Regions from separate parts of the Paenibacillus sp. DS2015 genome, predicted to be linked through region 2. Evidence: a T-box and tRNA genes for the amino acid it is inferred to sense, from the RefSeq annotation. Region 2 holds a T-box; the other holds one or more tRNA genes.

Region 1 (11,722 bases), on a different contig from region 2:
GATTTATCCTAGATGGCCGTGCATATGTACCGTTACGCGCAGTAGGGGAAGCGCTAGGGGCGAAGGTAGGATGGGACAATAAAAGTAAGACTGCATCAATCGATAAGTAAATTCGTAAGAGCTTGGAAATATGCCCTGCTGACTTCGGTCGGTGGGGCTATTTTTTGTAAATAAATGTATAGAATTATAAAGTTACAGGTGTTATATTTACCATGTACATATCAGCTTAACATATTAATAATATAGAATTATTAGGGGGATTTACATAATGGAAAGCGAAAATGAAATTAAAAATGGTAAGGTTATTTCGTTTATAAATATGAAAGGAGGGGTTGGAAAGACAACGCTATGTATAGGAATAGGACAATACCTGGCTGATCATGCAGGAAAGAAAATCCTTTTCATAGATTTGGATCCTCAATTTAACACCACACAGTCTTTAATGAACCATTTCGATCTAGAAGATGAGTATATGGAAAACTACAGAAAGAATAAAAGCGTGAGAAAATTGTTTGAGTCACCTACAACAATTTCAGAATTACCTAAGCTAGTAAAGCCCGAAGATGTTGTTGTGAATTTTGAACATTCGCCAAATATTGATTTGATATGTGGTAATATTGATTTGATTTTTGATGATAATCAAAATGATAGCGCAAGAACTCGACGAGTAAAAAGGTTCATTTTAGACAATAAACTTAAAGAGAAATATGACTTCATTTTTATTGACTGCCCACCAACGATTTCTTTTTATACAGATGCAGCCTTAAATGCATCAGATTACTATTTGGTACCAAATCGTATTGATAGATACTCAATTTTAGGTATAAAATTGCTGAAGCAAGTTATTGATAGGCTGGCATATGATGAAGATTTAAAAATTAAACCTCTTGGTATTGTATACACAATGGTAGATAGTATGACTCTAAAATCCCAAAGAGTAATGGAGGCTTTCGAGGAATCTTCATTGGTACAAGAAATTGATATTTTTGATGCACAAACTTCATTTGTTAAGGATTTAATGGTAGGCTTACAAGGCAATATTTCATCGAATTATAAAAAATCTAGAGAAGATATTGAGATGGTATCTAAAGAATTGTTGCGTCGTATAGATAAAGGAGAATAGTTATGAGTATTCCCATTAACGAAAATGAATTAATTTTAAGGAAAATATTAAAAAAGGATTCAGATATTATAGACTTATTTGGAGCAAGTGTTGCGTTATTATATTCTAAACAAGCCTTTGAAAAAAACCAAGACATATCCTATTTCTTGACAGAGGTTTTTGGAATTGACTTTCTTCCATATGTTATGAGATCGCGAACATTAATCGTTGCTAGGATTACTAAAGAGATTAAATATAAAAATAGTGAAGAACTTGAAGTAATTAAAGGTAGAATCATAGAGTACCTAAATAAAAATAATACTGAAACTACTTTAGATAATATTTCTAGTGTGAAAAAGAAACCAAAAAAGAAAGATGCCAACGATAAAATGAAAACTTGGCTTGAAGGGCTTTGAAAATGGTAGAGTTGGTTAAAAAGGTTGATCACCTGGAAGAAATAAAGGAAGAGGTAGTTAAATTTCTTTCTTTATTACAGTCGACAAAACAATTTCCAAATACTATTGAATTACAGGCGGTTGTTAAGTATATTATCGCTATGAAATCGATAGTTAATAATCATGAAGATAGTCACTATAAAAACAGTTTGATATTTGATATTATATCTATTTTACATTCTTTGACTGGCACATCAGTGAGGCAGTATCATTATATTTTTAGATCCTTTATTGAAAACTATCACCGTTCAATGCTTGATCTTGAGGATAATGATGAAATGGGGGTTAATCAACTTTTTCGATCTATGAAAAAAAAGTATGGAAATACTGTGGAGAGTCAAATTATTATAGATTTTATTGCGAATGAATACGATGAATCTTGTTTATATGTTCACAGTAATACAAAGGCAAAAACAACTGTACAAATGTATTATGTAGATATCATAAATAACGATGATTTTGATGAGGATACTTTATCTTCAACTATCACTAAAACTTTTGTGATATTAAAAAAAATGTTAGAACTTTTAATAGTCTCAAGACCAGATATAATTGAGAATGCATTCTACAGAAATAAACAAAAATTAAAATATTTAATTGGGGAACGACTATATACCTTAATGCTTTCTAGAATTAGAACCTAATGCGTGTAATGTATTAGTGACTAGCAGAATAATATGCAGCTAACGGAGCTTTTATCTATTCTAACTTCAAAATAATATCCCTTTAAGGTTCATCCTCTAATATATAGATAACCCCTTTTAATAACATACAAAAGGCTCTACTGGTATATAAACTGGTAGAGTCTTTTTTTGTGTTAAGGTAAGGAAAAGCAGTAAATAAGACCACGAAGGCATAACGCCAATGTGATCTCTTCTAATGTAGTATCTGAGCAATACGGTGTATGTTTTCTATATCCTTGTAAGGAATCCATACAGGACCCTTAGTAGTTCGCACCTTAGCACGTTCGGGATCAGTAGATACTTCCGCCACTCCGTTGATTACCTCGTCACTATGGAGCTTTATAGTTACTACCTGATTACTTCCTGCAGCTATATGTAGTTCATTCTTCATATAATAAGTCACCTCAAATATAAACTTCGACAACGAGCTTATGACTCCTTCATGATTCTCCCATATGATTGCCCTATTGTATGAAATTCACCTCAAAATTTCGTCCCCAATCCGTCCCCAAGTTCAAAAATATTCTATTTTGAATGCTCTTCTCAGGATCGTATAAAAAGAAAAAACCCTTATATAATAAGGGTTTAATGAGTGTGATATGGATGATCTGTACTGGATTCGAACCAGTGACCCCTACCCTGTCAAGATAGTGCTCTCCCGCTGAGCTAACAGATCAGAATATGTAATTTATCTATCTACTCTTGTTTTCCAAAGACTTTTTCAATCATATCAGCCCTTTGGGTAGGTGTCAATACTTTTGAGGTGAATAAGCGTCATCCTGAGGAATCTAGGTTTAAACATGGGTAAAAGAGTCTAGAATGCTTGGTATATCCATTCGCAAAAAGGAAGTGGTGTGATATGCCGAAGATTAAGAGTTGGTATGTGGTAGTGGGGATGAGCATGAGCGTTATTATTATGCTTAGCGGCTGCGCTTTGGAGCAGGAACAATCAACAACCACTGAGTTACAAATGCTAGATTCGCATAATACACCTGTAATGGAAGAAGTGTACTCAGATTCGGTCATAGATGAGGTCTACTCCACAGATGAAATTTCGCTTCCATAACTACAACATCAAGGGCCGCCAGTAAGTTTATGGTGGCCCTTGATGTTTTATTCTTCTTCATCCCATTTACGTGAATACCCTTTTTTGGTAACGTAAAAGAAAGAGAAGATGAGGATCACACTCATTAGAACAACAAGGAAAATAGTTACACCCATGATGTTGGCTCCTTCTATTAGAGAGCATTGTGAATTTACTCAACTATACATGAAATTATTTTTTTTGTATAATAATCGGATGACATTTGAAGACTCATGGAACAACTAGAAAGAGACGTGAAGGAGAGAATAGATAAATGGCTGCAGAGATAATCCATGTGAAGACGGAGGACCAGCTACAGTATGGTCTGGATATACGGAAGAAGGTATTCGTAGTAGAGCAGCAAGTACCGGTTGAATTAGAAATTGATGAATATGACAAGATTAGTCCAGATGTACATCACATTCTTATCCAAGATCAGGGTGAATATGTCGCTACAGGACGGTTGATATATTATGATGACGATACGGCCAAGATGCAAAGAATCGCGGTAGATCGTGATTATCGGACAAAAGGTTTTGGAAGAGTATTGTTGATAGCCATGGAGAATCTGGCACGGGAATTGGGAATGCATTATGCTCTGCTTGATGCCCAGTGTCAGGCGGAAACGTTCTACCGTAAACAAGGTTACGAAGTGATCTCAGAGGAACCTTTTGATGATGCTGGTATTCCCCATGTAAGGATGAAGAAGGCTTTATAGTTTTTTGTTGTATTGAAATCATGCATCGAAATCCTTCTATTGGGAACCATAGATATAACCTTTGAGATAAACAAAGGTATTACATGGACTAAAGAGGAGTGATATCTATGGAAAATGTAGAACGTGAGCAATTCGTTGCTGTACAGAAGAATGGTGATGGAGATCTGACGGCTTTTCGCACTTCATCAGGTCGCGTATTGGATTATACACAAGCTAAAGAGGAAGTAAATGCAGGGAATATCGCGGGAGTTAATTTATTTAAAGGTCGAGATGGCGAGTTATATATTCGTGGAGACGCGGATGGAGATCCTACCAATAATCTAGACCAACTTCCTCGTTTCGAATAAGTTACCATGAATAAGCAGCTTTAAAGTGCCTTTTGGGTACTTTGAAGCTGCTTTTTTGTTTCAATTTCAAGGATAATCATAAATAAGATGCTGCTCTAAAAAAGTCATTAACCCTGTTGCACCGACAAATTCATCCTTATTGTCTCCGTAATGCATGAGATAGATGATTCGTTGGATGTCCTCGGGTAGCGTCAATAACTCTTGCAGTGTTGTATGTACTTCGCCAGGTCCTGTTAGTTGGCAGTCATGGAGGATGACATTGCATGCTCTATTGTGTACCAACTCGGCAAGTAAGGACGAACTAAACGTCATATCAGCACTATAGAAGATATGTTCATTCACATAGAGAGAGTAACTCTTTTTACCAGGGATATGTTCAGTTGGTATCATTTCAAGGGTGATCTGATTAGATATGAACTGTGCTTGACCGGGGGACAGGGGTCTAATAATGAAGATATCCTCCAAGGTCATGATTTCACCATCTTGGTACAACCCACCCCTTAAGGTATGTTCCCATAGGGTGTCGATGAGTGTGTCGGCAATATATAGAATCATTTTACGCTTATATTTAAATTTCATAGTGAAGGCCAGTTCTTCAAGTCCACCGACGTGATCTGCGTGAATATGGGTGATCAATACGGCATCGATGTCATCAAAAGAAACATTTAATTGGTGTAGCGCCATCGGTGCAGTTACACCACAATCAATCAATAGTGTGAACTCGTCGTCGTATAATAGAGCGTTGTTATTGAAATAACGTCTAGCAAAAGCACTGCCTGTTCCTAACATCTGTAGTTGTATGCTCAAACGGTGTAACCTCCTTGTCCTATGTATTAAATATACCATTGATAAGAGATTCGTGTCAGGCACATTATTCCAGAATATGATATGACCTAATAGTTCCCAACTGATTCAATTTCCATACAATGGAGGGAGGCATCAGATGAGGAAATGAGGTGTCATTAATGGTTAAAGCTAAGAGCAAGAAGCCCGGTCAAGCCAAAGGAGAAAAAACAAGAAGAGGGTTGAAAATTGTGACTTCGGAAGTGTGCGAAGTATGTAAAACACCATGCTCCGCAGGTATGGAATATGCTGCACGAATGAGAATTCCCGGGGCATTGGGTAAAGGCATACCGTGTATTCTTACGAAAATAAGTTCATAAATGTGGAGCTATAAAGCCTGCTGGGCAATTTATGCAGGTTTTTTTCTAATGAATACCAAGAACACCGCAACTTGCGATTTAACTTGTAGTATATACAATAACAACACGAATGAAAGGGGGATGAATAATGAGATGGAAGAAAGTAATAATAAGCACACTTGTATTATCTTTGATGGGCGGATCACTTCTGTTTGCTGATTCGGTTTCCCAGAAGGTAGGCTTGTGGATTAATGGCCAAGAAGTTCAAGACGGCGGATATATGATTAATGGAAAGACCTATGTTCCCATTCGTGAATTTAATGGGGTTGTAGATTGGAGTTCAGAGAATAATGAAGTGAAATTCCTGAAACCCAACGTACATATTTTCCTCTTCAAAGGAGATACTGTGTTTGGGAATGTAAATAAGGGGAAGTTGAAGTTCAATGTGTTCTCTCAAGTAGATGGATTAACTTCGAATATTTCTAGCGTGAAGGTTGCCATTACAGATCCCTCAGGTAGCATGCTAGACATTCAATCACAGGATTTAAGTAGTGATCAGAAAGATAATTTCTGGTTCAGAACGTATGATTTCACCTACGATTTCAAAACTACTGGGAAATACTCTATAGGGTTCTACATAAAGGCTTCCAAGAATGCTGAATACCAACTGGTCGCTCAAAAAATCATTACAGCTCTGAATTAAGGATAGTGAAAATGGATATGGAAGGTCAATAGCACTAGGATACCGTGTTCAAATTGACCTCCACAGTCTTCCGTGATACGATACAAAAGTATGATAATCCAACCAGAAGTGAGGTTTTTAAATGACTGATCACACACATGAACACGACGATGGATGCGGTTGCGGTCATGATCATGAGCAAGACCATGAGCATGAAGAGTTTGTCATTACATTGACAGATGAGCAAGGCAATGACGTGGAAATGGTTCTTGTAGAGACTTTTGATGTAGGCGAGAAGGTCTATGCTCTACTGCTAGAACGTGAGAACCCAGAAGCGGATGGTATCATCCTGCGGATGGAAGAAGAGAACGAGGAAATGGCACTGTATAATATTGAAGACGAAGAAGAGTGGAAGTCTGTTGAAGAAGTATATAATGTGCTTGTAGCACAGCAAGAATAGATGACATTCTAACTCATAATCGGATACAAAAGAAGCACTGTATATACAGTGCTTCTTTTTGTATCCCAAATATTAAGAAAGTATATGCTTTCCAACACTTAATAGTAAACGGATGCCGTCCACTGGGGACGACATCGTTATCGTTATTTATCCAAAGTTGATGTTAGAATATGGCGTCGGTCTCTACGATGACTTTAACATTATGGATATAACGATCTTCAGGTCCTTTAACTGGAAGGCCAACTTCAACATGATCAATGATGTAGTCAATGTTATCTTGTGAGATGACTTCACCGGGCAGTAGAATTGGGATTCCTGGTGGATATACATAAATAAATTCTGCGATAATCCGGCCAGCAGATTCTTTGAATGGAATGACTTCGGTATCTCCGTAAAAAGCATCTCTAGGAATGAGAGAAAGCTGCGGTGTTTCTGGAATTTTGATAACGAGCTCATGGGCTGAGTTAACTTGATAATAGGTTGCAGACATTTCGCGTAAGGCATTCAATAATATCTCTATCGTATCCTGTTCATCACCAGGTGTGACCAGACAAAGGATATTGTACATGTCACTGAGCTCAACTTCCAAGTTGTAATGCTCTCGTAGCCAATTCTCAGTCTCATACCCCGTGATTCCTAAATGACGAACATGAATCGTTAGTTTAGTTGGATCATAGTTGTGAGTCGCTTCTCCACCAAGGATTTCAGTTCCGAAACAATAGAGACCTTCAATTTGGTTGATCTCTGTCCGCGCGTACTGTGCCAATTCAATGGCCTTTTGAGCCATTTCATGTCCATTTATCGCTAAATTACGTCTGGAGGTATCCAGTGAAGCTAGAAGGATATAAGAAGTTGACGTCGTTGTTAGCATACTAATGATGGTCTGTACACGTTGTGGATTCACAAATCCATTCTTCACATTTAGATTAAGAACAGAGCTTTGCGTCATCGATCCACCTAATTTGTGAACACTAGTAGCGGCCATATCAGCACCCGCTTCCATAGCGGAGACTGGAAGATCTTCATGAAAGTGTATTAGTACGCCGTGTGCTTCATCTACAAGTACTGGAACGTGACGACTATGAGCTAGTTCCACAATTTCTTTAAGGTCTGCACATACACCAAAGTAGGTGGGATTGATGACAAGAACTGCTTTGGCATCTGGATGGCGATCAAGAGCTCTTCTGACAGAGCTAGTGGTAATACCATGGTCGATTCCTAAGTTCAAATCATGTGCTGGTGAGACAAATACAGGTTTAGCTCCAGCAAATATGATCGCTGACATGATCGATTTATGTACATTACGTGGAACGATGATCTTGTCACCAGGAGAACATATTGATAGAATCATCGTCATGATTGCGCCGCTTGTACCTTGTACACTAAAATAGGTATAGTCTGCACCGAATGCATCAGCGGCTAATATCTGTGCTTCTTCAATAACACCTGTAGGTTGGTGCAGATCATCGAGTGGAGAAATGTTAATTAAATCTATTGAAAGGGCATTATCCCCTATGAATTCGCGGAATTCTTTATCGGCACCCTTACCTTTTTTATGTCCAGGAATATGAAACTGTACGGGATTACTTGCCGCGTGTTTTTTGAGCGCAGTAAAAAGCGGTGTGGAGCTATGATCCATGAGTGTTGTCACAACCTTTCTTCAGTTGAAATACAAACATGAGTATAGCAAATTAGGTGGGGAATGCAAGTTTTAGTTTAATCTATTTGGTGTGTGAAACTTATTCGGAATATGGGTAATTTATATAATAGATAGAATGAACTTAAGACAACCCCTCATCAATTGTTAATTTTTATAGAAGACATAGGTTGAGGGGATACTTTAGTTAAAGATCTTCTGAATAGAAAAAGGATGGGATAAAGATGACGCAAGGAATGCAGCATAATGAAGAGGTGAAGGTCGTTAGACGACGATTGAGATCTCCTTTTTTTATCGAACTGATGCTTATTATCTTCTTGGTAGAATTTCTGAAAGGTTCCTTACTCGTGACATTATTGCCCGTGTATATGAAGAATTCCCTTGGATTAACAGCTTGGAGTATCGGGATAGCCTTCTCACTGCAATATGTAGGGGATAATCTGTTCCGCAGTCCGGCTGGCTGGATTTCCGAACGTTTAGGTTTTCGTAAGACGATGTCAGGAGCGCTGTTACTAACGGTCATTGCTGTTACCATTATTGCCTTCACATCTGCTCCCATCTGGCTGGCAATAGCTTGTTTAATCTTAGGGATTGGAACATCCCCTCTTTGGCCCTGTGCTATGACAGGTGCTACGGAAATATCAGGCCCGAATAATAGTAATGGTACAGCGATTGGTGCTCTTGAGATGGCTTCACTTGCAGGCATTGGAGCGGGACCTCTCATCATGAACTTTCTGATGCAGCGTACAGGTTCTAACTATCACACTGCTTTCTTATCTTTAATTGGTTGTGGTGTCGTACTTGTTCTCGTTGCATTACTGCTTCCTGGTCGTAATAAAAATGGAATACCACAAATGCTCGAGGAGAAAATCGTGCATCGTAATGCACTGGCTTTTGTAGCGTCTAAGATATTGAAGCTTGTGAATAGTGTGAAGAAAACGTTACATGAAGTGAAGCACACCTTGAAAGTTAGTTGGCTCGTTTATCCGGCCTTGTTTATGCAATCATTTGTCATTGGATTGATGACACCTGTCATTACATTGTACGTACAGAACGATCTTCATTTTAGCCCAAATATGTATAGTATTCTGTTAATAGCGGGTGGAGGAATTACGGTTGTTGCGCTTATACCGTGTGGTAAGCTTGTTGATCGATTCGGGACAGCGCCTTTTCTACACACTGGTTTTATCCTGGCAGCCATATCTATCGCAATCTTTTCCATGGTTAAATCGATGTCGCTTGTATTTGTATTCGTCGCTTTGATCGGAATTAGCTATGCTTTTATTCTACCTGCATGGAATACGTTCATATCACATTTGGTACCTAAAGGTGAACGGGGTGCAGTGTGGGGCTTTTTCTTAACTCTACAAGGGTCTGGCATGGTTGTAGGTCCGATTGTATCAGGGGGAATGTGGGATGTCATGGGGCATGCTGCCCCATTCATCACAAGTAGTGTGGTTATGAGTTTACTGTTCATTACTCACTTGTTGTTGACCCGGAAATCTGCCAATGGAGCTCATTAACTGAAGGATTGTTTGTAGAGTGGAAGCAGATTCTCGAATGTAGATTGGATGAGAGATATAAGTTGTTCGCCGTTACCCAGAATAGAATCGTCATTTGAGATGCGGAGACCACATAAAATTTCTGATTTTTTAACCGTTGCTAATTTGGTGGCTATGACTTGCAGATCTTCTATGGATGTATCTCCGTTCAGCTTACCTTCTGGTTCCATATGATCCATGGACCAATAGTACTGGTCGGGAATTATTTTTTTGAATCTGTTCTTATCGGCTTCTAAATTTTTGGCGAATATGGTTTTATTTGAGCTTTCATATATGACAGCAAAAATAATAAATAGATGAGACGAGAACATCCCTACTTGGAAATGGGGGAGTGCTTTATATCCTCTTTTGTTAGCAGCCCAAGCTACCCATGTATCGTTAGGTGGATTAACTGTACGTCGCGCATGTTTGGCGACATGAGGATACATCTCTTCGCCACAGAGTACGGATAGATAAGGAGCGATTTCTGTGCCAAGTAGCTCAAGTTTAGGTCGTACATTGGCTATCAACGCTTCCATTCGTTGTTCTAATCCGGGTACTTGAAAGACATCAAAGTCTTGTTGGTTAAATCCTGTGAATGACATATTTATATCTCCTATTCATGCGCTGCAAATGCAACGCCTTTTTGTCTTTCATCATTATATCATAGACTTGTCCAAGGAATCATATTTGAAGAATCTGGTCATAAATTAGAGAGGACAGGTTTGGAAAAGCTAAGAAAAGGGTAAAAATAGTCAATAAACCAAGTTACCCTTACATAAGATAAAGTATAAAATGAATAGTAAGCAAAACCGAACTCAGTGGGTCATGTCACGTCTCAAAATCAGTGTTATCTTTTCACAACAATCAAGTCTTAGGGGGGAGTGCCGTGAATAAGAGCTATGAAGTGGAATACAGCAATCTGGAGCTTCGATTTAAAAGACGGAATATTCAAGACTTGATTAAGGAACTGATCCAAGAAGGCTACTCTCTTTATTGGAGTGAGAATGAAGCTCTATTTATTATTTCGGTAAGAACAGGGCGTAAATTGGTTAAGCTACGCTTTGTGAGAACACGCAGTGGTTACAAAATGGTTGGAGATTATATTATTCGTGATGCTCGGCTTGCAGAGTGGATGGAGAAGCTGATTGAGAATACGCGTGGACACGCAGTGGTAAAACGATTTAAAGATCGACAAATTCTAATTGAAAATATATTGTTCGGAGAAGTGATCCAGTTGGTAGAAATTTCGGGTTATCAACAAAGAGTTTTATTTCAGAAAGGCCCTGTTCTAACAGAACAAGAGATGACGGGGATGTATTATTCAAATGAAGGAGATTTGCGGCTTAAGTTACGGCGTCTTGAAATGGACGATGAGCTAGAGAAAATGTACAAAGCGATACAAAGTAATAATACTGAAACAATCAAACAGTGTAAAGATCAGCTTAGTATCATTAGTCGTGAATTGCTGATGCTTGAATGGTGAGAAGGACTTTGGTTTACACTAAAAGAGTCTCTTGAGATAAACGCCTCGGCTCGGTGCGGGGTGTTTATTCATGTGAGGAATTAATAACAGGGGTTCACTTCTAACGATAAAAACGTTAATATATATGTATTGTGTATCAATGATAAACAAAAAAACGGAGTAAAGGATGAGAAAACCAGATGGCTAAACAACAGATTGGTGTCATTGGACTTGCTGTAATGGGCAAAAATTTAGCTCTGAATATTGAAAGTAAGGGCTTTACAGTATCTGTGTACAATCGTTCTCCTGAGAAAACGAATGATCTTCTTAAAGAAGCAGAAGGTAAGAACTTAATTGGGGCTTTTTCCGTTGAGGAATTCGTGGAG
Region 2 (11,722 bases):
AAGTGGGCAGAGTTCCTACCTTTGTTTGGCAAACGAATTCTTGTTACCCGTGCTCGTTCTCAGGCGAGTGAACTCGTAGATATGATTGAAGAACTGGGTGGAGAGCCTTATGAATTCCCCGTTATTGAGATTGTTAAATCTTCAGAACCGCAAGATGTATTAGGGATAGAGAATGCCTTTTCGCAATTAGATCAATATGATTGGATATTCTTCACTAGTACCAACGGTGTAGATTTCTTTTTTCAGCACTTGATGGAACAGCAATGTGATGTTCGGGCGTTATATAGAGCAAGAGTGATAGCCGTTGGTCCTGCAACTGCTGAATCGCTTAGATCAAGAGGAATTATTTCGGAACAACTTCCTGAACGCTTTCAGGCTGAGGGGATGGTCGATACGTTCGCTAATCAATTGCAGCCTGGGCAGAAGGTGCTTTTACCTAGAGGGGACAAAGGACGCTTGTGGCTACCAGAGAAGCTAACAGAAATGGGACTTGAAGTAACAGAAGCAGTGACCTATCAGACGATTATCAGTGGTGAAGATGATGATGAGTTGTTGAGGATGTTTGAGGAGCACAGTATTCATGCCATAACCTTCACAAGTTCTTCAACGGTAACGAATCTCTTGGAAATTATGCGGAGGATGGGAATTGAAGATCCAGTGAAGCAACTTGAGGGTATCGAAACGGCATGTATTGGAGAAATTACAGCTCGGACAGCTAAGGAAGCGGGTCTGTCAGTTGGAATGATTGCTGAGGAGGCTACACTTGCCAGTCTAGTGCAAGCTTTGTGCCACTGGAATGGCAATACCCAAACATACGCTAAGGTCTAATCACATATGCAAACCTTTTTAGGCTAGTCTTTAAATACTGATGACTAAGAAAATGAAGATACAACAGGATGCCCGTGCAGGCATAAATATTTAGGAGGCAATAAATATGAGTTTTCCAATGATGCGTCATCGTCGTTTGCGTCAATCCGTTGGCATACGTAATATGGTTCGTGAAACGGTTCTGAATGTGCAAGATTTAGTACAACCTATCTTCGTGACTTATGGAACTAACGTTAGAAATGAAATTTCCTCGATGCCAGGCGTTTATCACTTCTCCTTGGATACCCTAAAGACAGAAGTAGATGAAATTGCTGCTTTAGGAATACCGGCAGTGTTGTTATTCGGCATACCCGAAACGAAAGATAGTATTGGATCTTCTGCATTTGCTGAAGATGGCATTGTGCAAGAAGCAACAAGATTGATCAAAACTTGGTATCCAGAGCTATTAGTGATTGCGGATACCTGTCTATGTGAATTTACGGATCATGGGCACTGTGGGATGGTACATACATTTGAACATGAAGGTCATATTCATGGTGATGTACTAAATGATGAATCTCTTACTTTACTAGTTCAGACAGCGGTCTCTCAAGCCAAAGCAGGAGCCGATATTATCGCACCTTCTAACATGATGGATGGATTCGTACATGCGATCCGCAGTGGATTGGATGAGGCAGGATTTGAGAATGTGCCGATTATGTCTTATTCGGTTAAATATGCTTCAGCCTTCTACGGTCCGTTTCGCGAAGCTGCTGATTCAGCCCCTCAATTTGGAGATCGTAAAACCTATCAAATGGACCCTGCAAATGTCAGAGAAGCGCTTAGAGAAGCAGAATCAGACGTACTTGAAGGTGCAGATATGTTAATGGTTAAGCCTGCGCTCGCTTATTTGGATGTCATGCGCATGATCAAAGATCAATTTGATCTGCCATTAGTTGCTTATAATGTTAGTGGAGAGTATTCCATGGTTAAGGCTGCTGCATTACAGGGGTGGATTAACGAGAAGGCAATCGTCCAAGAAATGTTGACGGGAATGAAGCGTGCAGGAGCAGATATTATCATCACTTATTTTGCCAAAGATTCGGCTCGCTGGTTGCTTGAACGATAAATTTACTTAGAGATGATAGGAGTGTCGAGAATGAGCAATGGTTCTGGTATTCGTAAGGAAGAGGCTTCACGCACAGCTTTTGAAGAAGCGAAACAGTACATTCCAGGTGGAGTGAATAGCCCGGTACGTGCGTTTAAAAGTGTTGGGCTTACGCCCATCTATGTTGAGCGTGGTGAAGGCTCAACCATTTATGACATCGACGGAAATAGTTTCATAGATTACATCGGTTCTTGGGGACCCTTAATTATGGGACATGCCCATCCTGAGGTCATCTCAGCCATTCGTGAAATGGCTTTGAAGGGCACAAGTTTCGGTGCTCCAACCTTAATTGAGACGGAAATGGCAAAGCTAGTCTGTGAACGTGTGCCGTCCATTGATATTGTAAGAATGGTCAATTCGGGCACTGAGGCGACGATGAGTGCGATCCGTTTAGCGCGTGGTTATACAGGGAGAAGTAAAATTTTGAAATTTGAAGGTTCTTACCACGGACATGCTGATAGTTTACTAATCAAAGCAGGCTCGGGTGTTGCAACGCTTGGATTGCCTGATAGTCCTGGTGTACCTGAAGGGGTAGCAACGAATACGATCACAGTTCCATATAATGATTTAGAATCTGTTAAAATCGCATTTGAACGGTATGGTGAAGAACTAGCCTGCATCATTGTTGAACCTATCGCGGGAAATATGGGGGTTGTCCCTCCTTTACCTGGATTTTTACAAGGGTTACGCGATATCACTAGCCAGTATGGTTCCTTGCTCATCTTTGATGAAGTGATGACTGGATTCCGTGTGGATATAAATTGTGCGCAGGGACTGTACGCGATTACACCAGATTTGACTTGCCTTGGTAAAGTTATTGGTGGAGGTCTACCTGTAGGGGCATATGGTGGCAAAAGAGAGATTATGGAGCAAATATCGCCAACTGGACCTATTTATCAAGCGGGAACACTTAGTGGTAACCCATTAGCTATGATCGCAGGATATACAACGCTTAAGTTGCTAACGCCAGAAGTATACGCGCAATTAGAAGCACGTGCTACACGCTTGCAGGCTGGATTTGAGAGCAATGCTCAGAAGCTAGGAGTTCCGGTCACCATTAACCGTGTAGGTTCGATGGTATGTCCATTCTTCACAGATAGCGACGTTATTAACTTCGACACGGCTAAGAGTAGTAATATTGATCATTTCCGCCGTTATTTCGCGGCGATGGTTCAGAATGGCGTTAGCGTAGCCCCTTCCCAGTTTGAAGGAATGTTTGTGTCAGCTGCCCACACGATTGAAGATATTGATGCAACGATTGCGGCCAATTATAAGGCTCTCGAAAGCCTTTGAGTCATCTAGTGAACTGGAGCCGACGAGGTGAATGGCTGGAATTGATCCCAGGAAAAGCGATCTCAAGTGCGGGGGATCCTGACACTGCAGTACTGGATTGGTTACTTCATTCAGCACAGATGCCTGAGAAGCTGTTGAAGCGCCTTAAACATGAGAAGAAGATTCAATGGAAAGGTGATCGGATACAACTACATCTTTTTCCCTCTCAACCTTTAGGAATTGCACCTGTTTGGCAGGAACTTGAGATTCTTTATGAGGATGATTTCTGCCTAGTTGTTCACAAACACGTGGGAATGCCGATTCACCCCGATGGTCGTGCAGGGTTAGTCACGCTTGATCATGTTGTGGCTGCTCATTATGAAGCTACGGGTCAAGAAGTGGCAGTAAGGCATATTCATCGGTTGGATCTGGATACAACAGGTCCTGTGCTTTACGCAAAGAATGAATGGGCCCAATTAAAGCTAGATGAAGATATGCGACATAAAAGAATTGAACGTAAGTATGTTGCTTTCGTGGAAGGAAACGTTAAGCAGAGTTTATCTGTGATAGACCTTGCTATTGGTAAAGATAGACACCATCCACAGCGACGTCGTATTTCTTCCACAGGCCAGACAGCGATTACCCATGTTCAGCTTGAGGAAATATTCAAGGAAGTCAGCCTAGTTCGTCTTAGACTGGAGACAGGAAGAACACATCAAATTCGTGTTCACTTAAGTCATGTGGGGCATCCGCTGGTAGGGGATGCGTTATACGGTGGTCATACTACTATAATGACAAGACAGTCGCTACATGGCGAAAGATTAGCTTTTACACATCCAATCACCCAAGAATATATTGAAATTGATGATCCGTGGCCAGAAGATATGCTTGAATTGTACGATCTTTTACGAGCATAAAAGGAGTGGATAACGTCAAAAGAGTCATGCTCTCCTTTTTATAGCATATAAATAAAATGAGTTAAGAATATTGGGCTCATGCCGTGAGTAGACTCATGGTTATAAGAATATGCCAAAAAGGAGGACGTTAACTGTGTTTGACCAGTCCTACGGTTTGCGCTTTGATATTTATGAACGTATACAACTATCGGACAATGTTGCAGGAATTGCCGAGCTAGAGGAGATTGAACTACTTCCGCATATTCAGGTGATCAGTCAAGAAGACCAAGCTACTTTACGAGGTCATTTACTTTTGACTGGTTTGTACAGAGGAGAAGGTGAAGAAGAAGGGACGCAGCGTTTGGAACACTTCATTCCTGTGGAAATTACCGTTCCCTTGAGCCGCGTTACTTCGCTTGATGAAATTGCTGTAGAAATTGAGAATTTTGATATTGATCTTCTATCTACGCGCAGTCTTAACATCACAGGTGTTCTTTCTTTGCGGGGGATCGAGGCTCCACCCATTGAGCAGTCTACATGGAATGCCGATGAGTTTACGGTTGTGCACGCACCAGATTGGCCGATAGATGATGTGTTAAGTGCTCAGTCTTCATCGGAGAACAACGCCCACACAGAACAGTCAGGCAAGCTTCACGATCCTGATAAGGTAAGTAAGGACACGGACGTTATATCTGACCACGAGGTTAGGGAGGATTTACCTGAGAGATCCGTATTACATACGGGTAACGAATCCAATGATGCGGATAGGGCTGCAAGAGTCTCGAATGTATGGCATTTCGAACCCGAAGATGAGACGGAATTGATGTATCCTGAGATTAACATGAATTTAGTAGATGCAGAAGTGAGTGGAGAAAACCAATACGGTGGGATCTCATTAAATTCACTGGAAAAAGACAGCGAAGAAGAAACGAACTCTCCTTTTACAAGCGCGCATGGCATTCACTCTACTGAGTCGAGTGATGAGAAATTGGAGATGCGAGTAGCCTTAGGGACTAAGCAACCATCAGTGGAAGCGAAAGAAAACTTTGGATTGTCATCTATCTTGTCATCTAGTCGTTCGAGGAGAGAATTAGAACAACAAGCTCAGGAAGTACAACAATTAGCGGAAGAGATCGAACTGGATAAAGGTGGGGCTGAGGACGTACAATGGAAGAGTATTTTTCTGGGTAGTTCATCAGAAAAAAGCCCATTTAGTAAGGTTCGGTTGTGTATAGTACAAAGGGAAGAGACGCTTGATATGATTGCAGATCGATATCAAATGAGCTCGCGAGAGCTACTTCTATACAACCGCCTATCAGAGCAGACGATTGAAGAGGGGCAAGTTCTTTATATTCCATAAGTGTAGGATTGGACTTATATTTGGTGAAGAACCCCGTACATTCTTGATGTATGGGGTTCTTCATAATTTTGAGAAGTTGACTAAGAACATCTAGCAAGTTATTATGGAGTAGAATATTTAATTAGAAACTGTGAACGGGAAGAGTAATTAGAATGCCCATCAGAGAGCGGAATTGCAGCGCTGAAAGATTCCGTGGGGTACAGACTAATGAAAGTCACCCTGGAGTTGCCTATTTGAGCCTTTGTGCATTTCTGTGCATATTTATAGGGTAGAATAAGCCGGTTGCAGCCGTTATCTGTATGAGTGTCGTGTTTAATTAGGGACTTTGCCTGATTTTCGCGAAACAAAGGTGGTACCGCGAAAGAGTAACCTTTCGTCCTTTGAGGACGGAAGGTTTTTTTGTGTTTTTGGCTGATGATTTGGCTATGATGATTATATGTAATGGGGGTATACAATAATGACTGAGAATGAATCGAAGATGACGGCTGAGATGCCGACTACGTATGATCCAAAGGCAGCCGAGCAGAAGTGGTATAAATACTGGATTGATAATAACTTCTTCCAGGCTGGACAACGTCCAGATGCAGAGACCTATACGATTGTAATTCCACCACCTAATGTGACGGGAATGCTCCATATTGGTCACGCTTTAGACTTTACATTACAGGACATTCTTGTCCGCACGAAGAGAATGCAAGGGTATGACACATTGTGGTTACCAGGAACGGACCATGCGGGAATCGCTACCCAGACGAAAGTAGAGCAAAAGCTACGTGAGCAGGGTATATCTCGTTATGATTTAGGGCGTGAGAAATTTCTGGAACAAGTATGGGAATGGAAAGATCAGTATGCAAATACGATCCACGAACAATGGGCAAAAATGGGACTATCCCTTGACTATTCTAAGGAACGTTTCACCCTAGATGAGGGGTTATCTAAAGCAGTTCGTGAAGTATTCGTTAAACTATACAATAAAGGTCTGATCTATCGCGGTAAATATATTATTAACTGGGACCCCGTGGCTAGAACAGCATTATCTGATATCGAAGTAGAATACAAAGAAGTACAAGGGCATCTCTATCACTTGACCTATCCACTCAAAGACGGAAGTGGTCATATCACTGTGGCTACTACACGGCCAGAGACGATGCTAGGGGACACTGCTGTTGCTGTTCACCCTGAGGATGAACGTTATAGCCATTTGATTGGTCAGATGCTTGTGTTGCCCTTTGTAGGCCGCGAAATTCCTATTATTGCCGATGAATATGTAGAGAAAGATTTCGGTAGCGGTGCTGTGAAGATAACCCCTGCCCATGATCCGAATGATTTCGAAGTGGGACTTCGCCATAACCTACCTCAGATTACTGTTATGGATGAGAGCGGTAAGATGAATCAACAAGCAGGCCCATATCAAGGACTAGATCGGACAGAATGCCGGAAGCAAATTGTTAAGGATTTGCAAGAGGCAGGTATTCTTAACCAGATCGAGGACCATGTTCATCAAGTAGGGCACAGTGAGCGTTCAGGAGCTGTAGTAGAGCCTTATCTATCTACGCAATGGTTCGTAAAAATGAAGCCTTTAGCTGAGAGAGCTATTGAAGCTCAGAAATCAGGGGACGGTGTTAATTTCGTTCCAGATCGATTTGATAAAATCTATTTGCACTGGATCGAGAATGTTCGTGATTGGTGTATTTCGAGACAACTATGGTGGGGGCACCGTATTCCGGCTTGGTATTGTGAGTCATGTGGCGAACTACATGTTGCTTACGAGGATGTAGCGGTCTGCACCAAATGTGGATGTACTGAACTGAGACAAGACAATGATGTACTTGATACGTGGTTCAGCTCGGCATTGTGGCCTTTCTCTACTTTAGGCTGGCCGGATACAACAGAAGACTTGAAACGTTATTATCCAACGGATGTACTCGTAACGGGTTATGATATCATTTACTTCTGGGTAGCTCGAATGATATTTACAGCGTTAGAATTCACTGAAGAAATTCCTTTTAAAGATGTGCTTATGCATGGACTCGTAAGAGACGCCGATGGACGTAAAATGTCCAAGTCACTTGGGAATGGAGTAGATCCGCTTGATGTAATCGAGCAATATGGCGCTGATGCTATGCGCTACATGATTTCAACGAGCAGTACTCCAGGGCAAGATTTACGTTTCCGCTTGGAGAAAGTTGAACAGGCTCGTAATTTTGCTAACAAAATATGGAATGCCTCTCGCTTTGCTCTCATGAACTTAGAAGGATTCACATATGATGATATTGACATCACAGGTGACTTGAAGACGGCAGACCGTTTCATATTGCATCGTCTGAACGAAACTTCGCGTGATATTACGCGTCTAATAGATGCTTACGAATTTGGTGAGACAGGGAGGTTGCTCTATAATTTCATATGGGATGACCTCTGTGATTGGTACATTGAGTTCGCCAAGCTTTCTTTATACGGAGAAGATGAAGGTTCCAAGAAGACAACTCAATCTGTTCTTAGCTTTGTGTTAGATCGGACATTACGTCTGATTCATCCATTCATGCCGTTTATCTCTGAGGAAATATGGCAACACCTTCCGCATTCAGGAGATACCATCACTTTGGCTGCGTGGCCTAAGTTCGATGCAGCTTTTGTGGATGATTTAGCAGTTACTGAGATGAATACGCTGATGGATATCATTAGGACGGTTCGTAATATACGTGCAGAAGTAAATGTACCTATGAGTAAAAAGGTAGAGCTAATCATTAAAGCAGGGGATGCTAACGTGCTGAATATTATTAGCCGGAATGAAGAATATGTGAAGCGTTTCTGTAACACATCAAGCTTCCAAGTAGGTATTGATATGCCTGCGCCAGATAAAGCGATGTCTGCTGTTATAACTGGAGCTGAGTTATATTTGCCACTAGCTGGGCTAATTAATATCGAAGAAGAAATTGTACGTCTTGAGAAAGAAGTGCAGCTCTTAGATAGTGAAGTCGATCGTGTGGAGAAGAAACTGAGCAATCAGGGATTCGTATCTAAGGCGCCTGCTAAGGTCATCGAGGAAGAACGTGCTAAGCAAGCGGATTATTCGGATAAACGTAGTAAAGTGCTAGCAAGAATTGAAGAGTTAAAAGGCTAAGGACACACTATATTAATGGATCTGAAGGTGAGAATGCATGGGGGATCATCTTGGAGCTGAACTTCAGACTCCTTTGACAACATATACAGAAGCGGTAGATTGGATTAATGGCTTGATTCCTTTTGGAATTAAGCCTGGATTGTCACGTATGGAAATGATGATGGACCTGTTAGGTCATCCCGAGCGGAGACTCAAATTTATACATGTTGCTGGAACCAATGGAAAAGGATCAACATGTGCTTTTTTGACTTCTACACTTTTACAAGCAGGATATTCTGTGGGTACATTCACATCTCCATACATCACAAAATTCACCAATCGATTTCAGTATAACGGCGAAGACATTCCAGAGGAAACCTTGTTAGAGCTTGCGAATCGATTACATCCAATAGTGGATAAAGTTTCGATTACATCTGAGGGTTCGCCCACTTTTTTTGAAATATCTACAGCACTGGCTGTGTTATATTATGCTGAGGTCTGTGTTCCTGATGTGGTCGTATGGGAGACGGGGCTTGGGGGAAGGCTGGATGTAACGAACATTGTAAATCCGGTTGTTTCTGTCATTACGAATGTAGGAATGGATCATACAGATATTCTCGGAGATACTCTGACGCAGATTGCTTCTGAAAAAGCAGGGATTATTAAACCAGGTGTGCCCGTCGTTAGTTGTGCTGAGCAGCCTGAGGTAATAGAAGTGCTAAAAGAAACAGCTGCTAGAAATAAGTCGACGTTATATCTTGCAGGGGATCAATTTAAGGTCCATCGTTTCAACTATGAGGGAGGATTACAATCCTTTCAATTTGACGGACCCTTTCGTGAACTCAAGATCGATATCTCCATGAAGGGTGAGCATCAGATTGCTAATGCTGCTGGGGCTATGATGGTACTTGAATTATTACGTCAATATAGTGCCTATGTTATGGAAGATGAAGATATACTCAAGGGTTTCAGAGATACATTCTGGGCAGGACGTCTAGAAGAGATGGGTAGTTCTCCAAGAATTGTTGTAGATGGTGCACACAATCCTGAAGGTGCCATGTCTCTTGCGAAGAGCCTTCCTCAACATTATAACTATCGATCATTAAATTTGATGATGGGGATGCTCTCCAATAAGCATCATGAATCCTATATGAAGCATATACTTCCTATAGTGGATACCTTAATTCTTACTGAACCTAATTTCCGTAAAAAAATGGATGTTTATTCATTACTGGACATTGTAGAGCGGCTTAAGCCTGACTATGCCAAACCGAACTTGCAAATTATTGTAGAACCAGATTGGAAACAAGCACTAGAAATATTGAAGTTACGGACGGAAGAGGAGGATCTTGGGGTGATATCCGGTACATTGTACTTAATTGCCGACGTGCGGGGATCTCTCTTAAATCAATCCGATTCTGAAAAAGGTTGGTGAATAACTGTTGAATACTTCAGAACATGTTCATTTTATAGGTATTGGCGGCTACGGTATGAGCGCCATTGCACGAGTCATGTTAGAAATGGGTTATACAGTCACGGGTTCTGACGTGGCTTCACAAGAGTTGACAGAGAAATTGGCTGCTAAAGGAGCCAAAATATATATCGGACATGTGGCAGAGCAAGTACATGGTGCTGATCTAGTGATCTATTCAACTGCATTGTCTAAAGATAATGTAGAAAGAGTAGAGGCAGAGAATCTTAACATTCCAGTCTTGCATCGTTCCCAAATGTTAGCCAGACTACTTAATGAACGTAAAGGAATAGCTGTCGCAGGTGCTCATGGAAAAACAACAACTTCCTCTATGATTGCGCTCGTAATGGAGAAGTGTGGTGTAGACCCAACCTATATTATTGGTGGGGAAATTATGAATATGGGTACCAATGCGAAAGCGGGACAGGGAGAACATGTGGTAGCTGAAGCAGATGAAAGCGATGGTTCATTCCTTCAATATCATCCATGGCTTGGTGTTGTAACTAATATTGAAGCAGATCACTTGGAGAATTATAATAGTGACTTCGAGCAGCTCAAAGAAGCATACGTCCAGTTTTTGAATCAGATTAGAGAGGATGGAATGGCTGTTGTATGTGGCGATGACCACAATATTCAGTCTATTCTTCCGAGTCTAAGTTGCAACATTACGACGTATGGTATTAAATCAGATGCTGACTATATGGCAAGTGACATTATTCTTGGAGACCGTCGTGTTTCTTTTACTCTGAGTCATTTAGGTGACATGCTAGGTAGTGTGGAATTGCCGGTACCAGGTCTTCACAATATTTACAATGCTATGGCTACAGTGGTTGTCTGCATAAAGGCGGGTATACCTTTTGCTTCTATTGTAGAAGGGATCTCTGAATTTCATGGAGCCAAGCGGCGCTTCCAAGTACTGGGTGATCAGAACGGTATTCTCATCATTGATGATTATGCTCATCATCCAACTGAAATAGAGGCTACAATTAGCGCTGCGAAGGCAACAGGCAAGCGAATTATAGCTGTGTTTCAGCCTCAGAGATATAGCCGAACTTTTTTCTTGCTTGATGCTTTTAGTCGTGCTTTTAGTGAGGCGGATGAAGTCATTATTACAGACATCTACTCACCTGCGGGTGAGTTGCAAATAGAAGGTATTCACTCAGCTAAATTAGTTGAGCTCATTGTAAAGAATAGTAACGCAGGCGCTAGATATCTTCCTACTAAAGAAGAAGTGCTAGAGGACCTGAAGAAACGTCTAACATCTGGAGACTTAGTGCTAACCATGGGGGCGGGTGACATCTGGAAAGTTGGAGCTGAACTCGCCAAAGATATGAAATGATATGTGAAATAAGACTGTATCTATATTGTTAAGAACACACTATATATAAAAGGCAAGTTAAGGATATCCCCCTTAATTTGCCTTTTTTTATATATAACAGATAGTGAACATATCTTCTCGGAATCTATCATATAACTAATAATAGAAGATGAGACAAGGTGAGGTGTTCACGGTGAACAAAGCAAAAATGACATTCCGATTTGATGAAGGAAAACGTCTGCCAGATCTACATGAGGATAGGAGTGGTGAGCTGCAGAAGGGCGAGGACCTGCCCTCTTTAGAAGTTCCTAAGATGCGTAAATCTCC

Evidence for each region. The T-box of region 2 lies ahead of J2T13_RS08215 (valine--tRNA ligase). A T-box ahead of a tRNA ligase gene usually reads a tRNA of that ligase, here a tRNA-Val.
Region 1: it encodes a tRNA-Val, which carries the amino acid that the T-box ahead of J2T13_RS08215 (valine--tRNA ligase) is inferred to sense. The anticodon was not compared.

The regions. Positions count from the first base shown of each region.
Region 1 is NZ_JBNPWS010000022.1:56,756-68,477, forward strand. Features, by position in the region: gene J2T13_RS18015 (glycoside hydrolase family protein) at 1-110, shown strand, start outside; gene J2T13_RS18020 (ParA family protein) at 269-1,123, shown strand; gene J2T13_RS18025 (hypothetical protein) at 1,126-1,518, shown strand; gene J2T13_RS18030 (hypothetical protein) at 1,521-2,201, shown strand; gene J2T13_RS18035 (hypothetical protein) at 2,434-2,631, opposite strand; tRNA gene J2T13_RS18040 (tRNA-Val) at 2,841-2,917, opposite strand; gene J2T13_RS18045 (hypothetical protein) at 3,100-3,306, shown strand; gene J2T13_RS18050 (GNAT family N-acetyltransferase) at 3,599-4,042, shown strand; gene J2T13_RS18055 (DUF3892 domain-containing protein) at 4,150-4,389, shown strand; gene J2T13_RS18060 (MBL fold metallo-hydrolase) at 4,456-5,196, opposite strand; gene J2T13_RS18065 (hypothetical protein) at 5,355-5,552, shown strand; gene J2T13_RS18070 (copper amine oxidase) at 5,680-6,234, shown strand; gene J2T13_RS18075 (DUF1292 domain-containing protein) at 6,356-6,673, shown strand; gene J2T13_RS18080 (aminotransferase class I/II-fold pyridoxal phosphate-dependent enzyme) at 6,837-8,312, opposite strand; gene J2T13_RS18085 (MFS transporter) at 8,555-9,853, shown strand; gene J2T13_RS18090 (YktB family protein) at 9,850-10,476, opposite strand; gene J2T13_RS18095 (hypothetical protein) at 10,761-11,357, shown strand; gene gndA (NADP-dependent phosphogluconate dehydrogenase) at 11,537-11,722, shown strand, end outside.
Region 2 is NZ_JBNPWS010000006.1:168,332-180,053, forward strand. Features, by position in the region: gene cobA (uroporphyrinogen-III C-methyltransferase) at 1-828, shown strand, start outside; gene hemB (porphobilinogen synthase) at 935-1,936, shown strand; gene hemL (glutamate-1-semialdehyde 2,1-aminomutase) at 1,967-3,268, shown strand; gene J2T13_RS08205 (RluA family pseudouridine synthase) at 3,265-4,164, shown strand; gene J2T13_RS08210 (LysM peptidoglycan-binding domain-containing protein) at 4,298-5,503, shown strand; T-box leader at 5,625-5,887, shown strand; gene J2T13_RS08215 (valine--tRNA ligase) at 5,961-8,627, shown strand; gene J2T13_RS08220 (bifunctional folylpolyglutamate synthase/dihydrofolate synthase) at 8,665-10,041, shown strand; gene murC (UDP-N-acetylmuramate--L-alanine ligase) at 10,049-11,416, shown strand; gene J2T13_RS08230 (SPOR domain-containing protein) at 11,589-11,722, shown strand, end outside.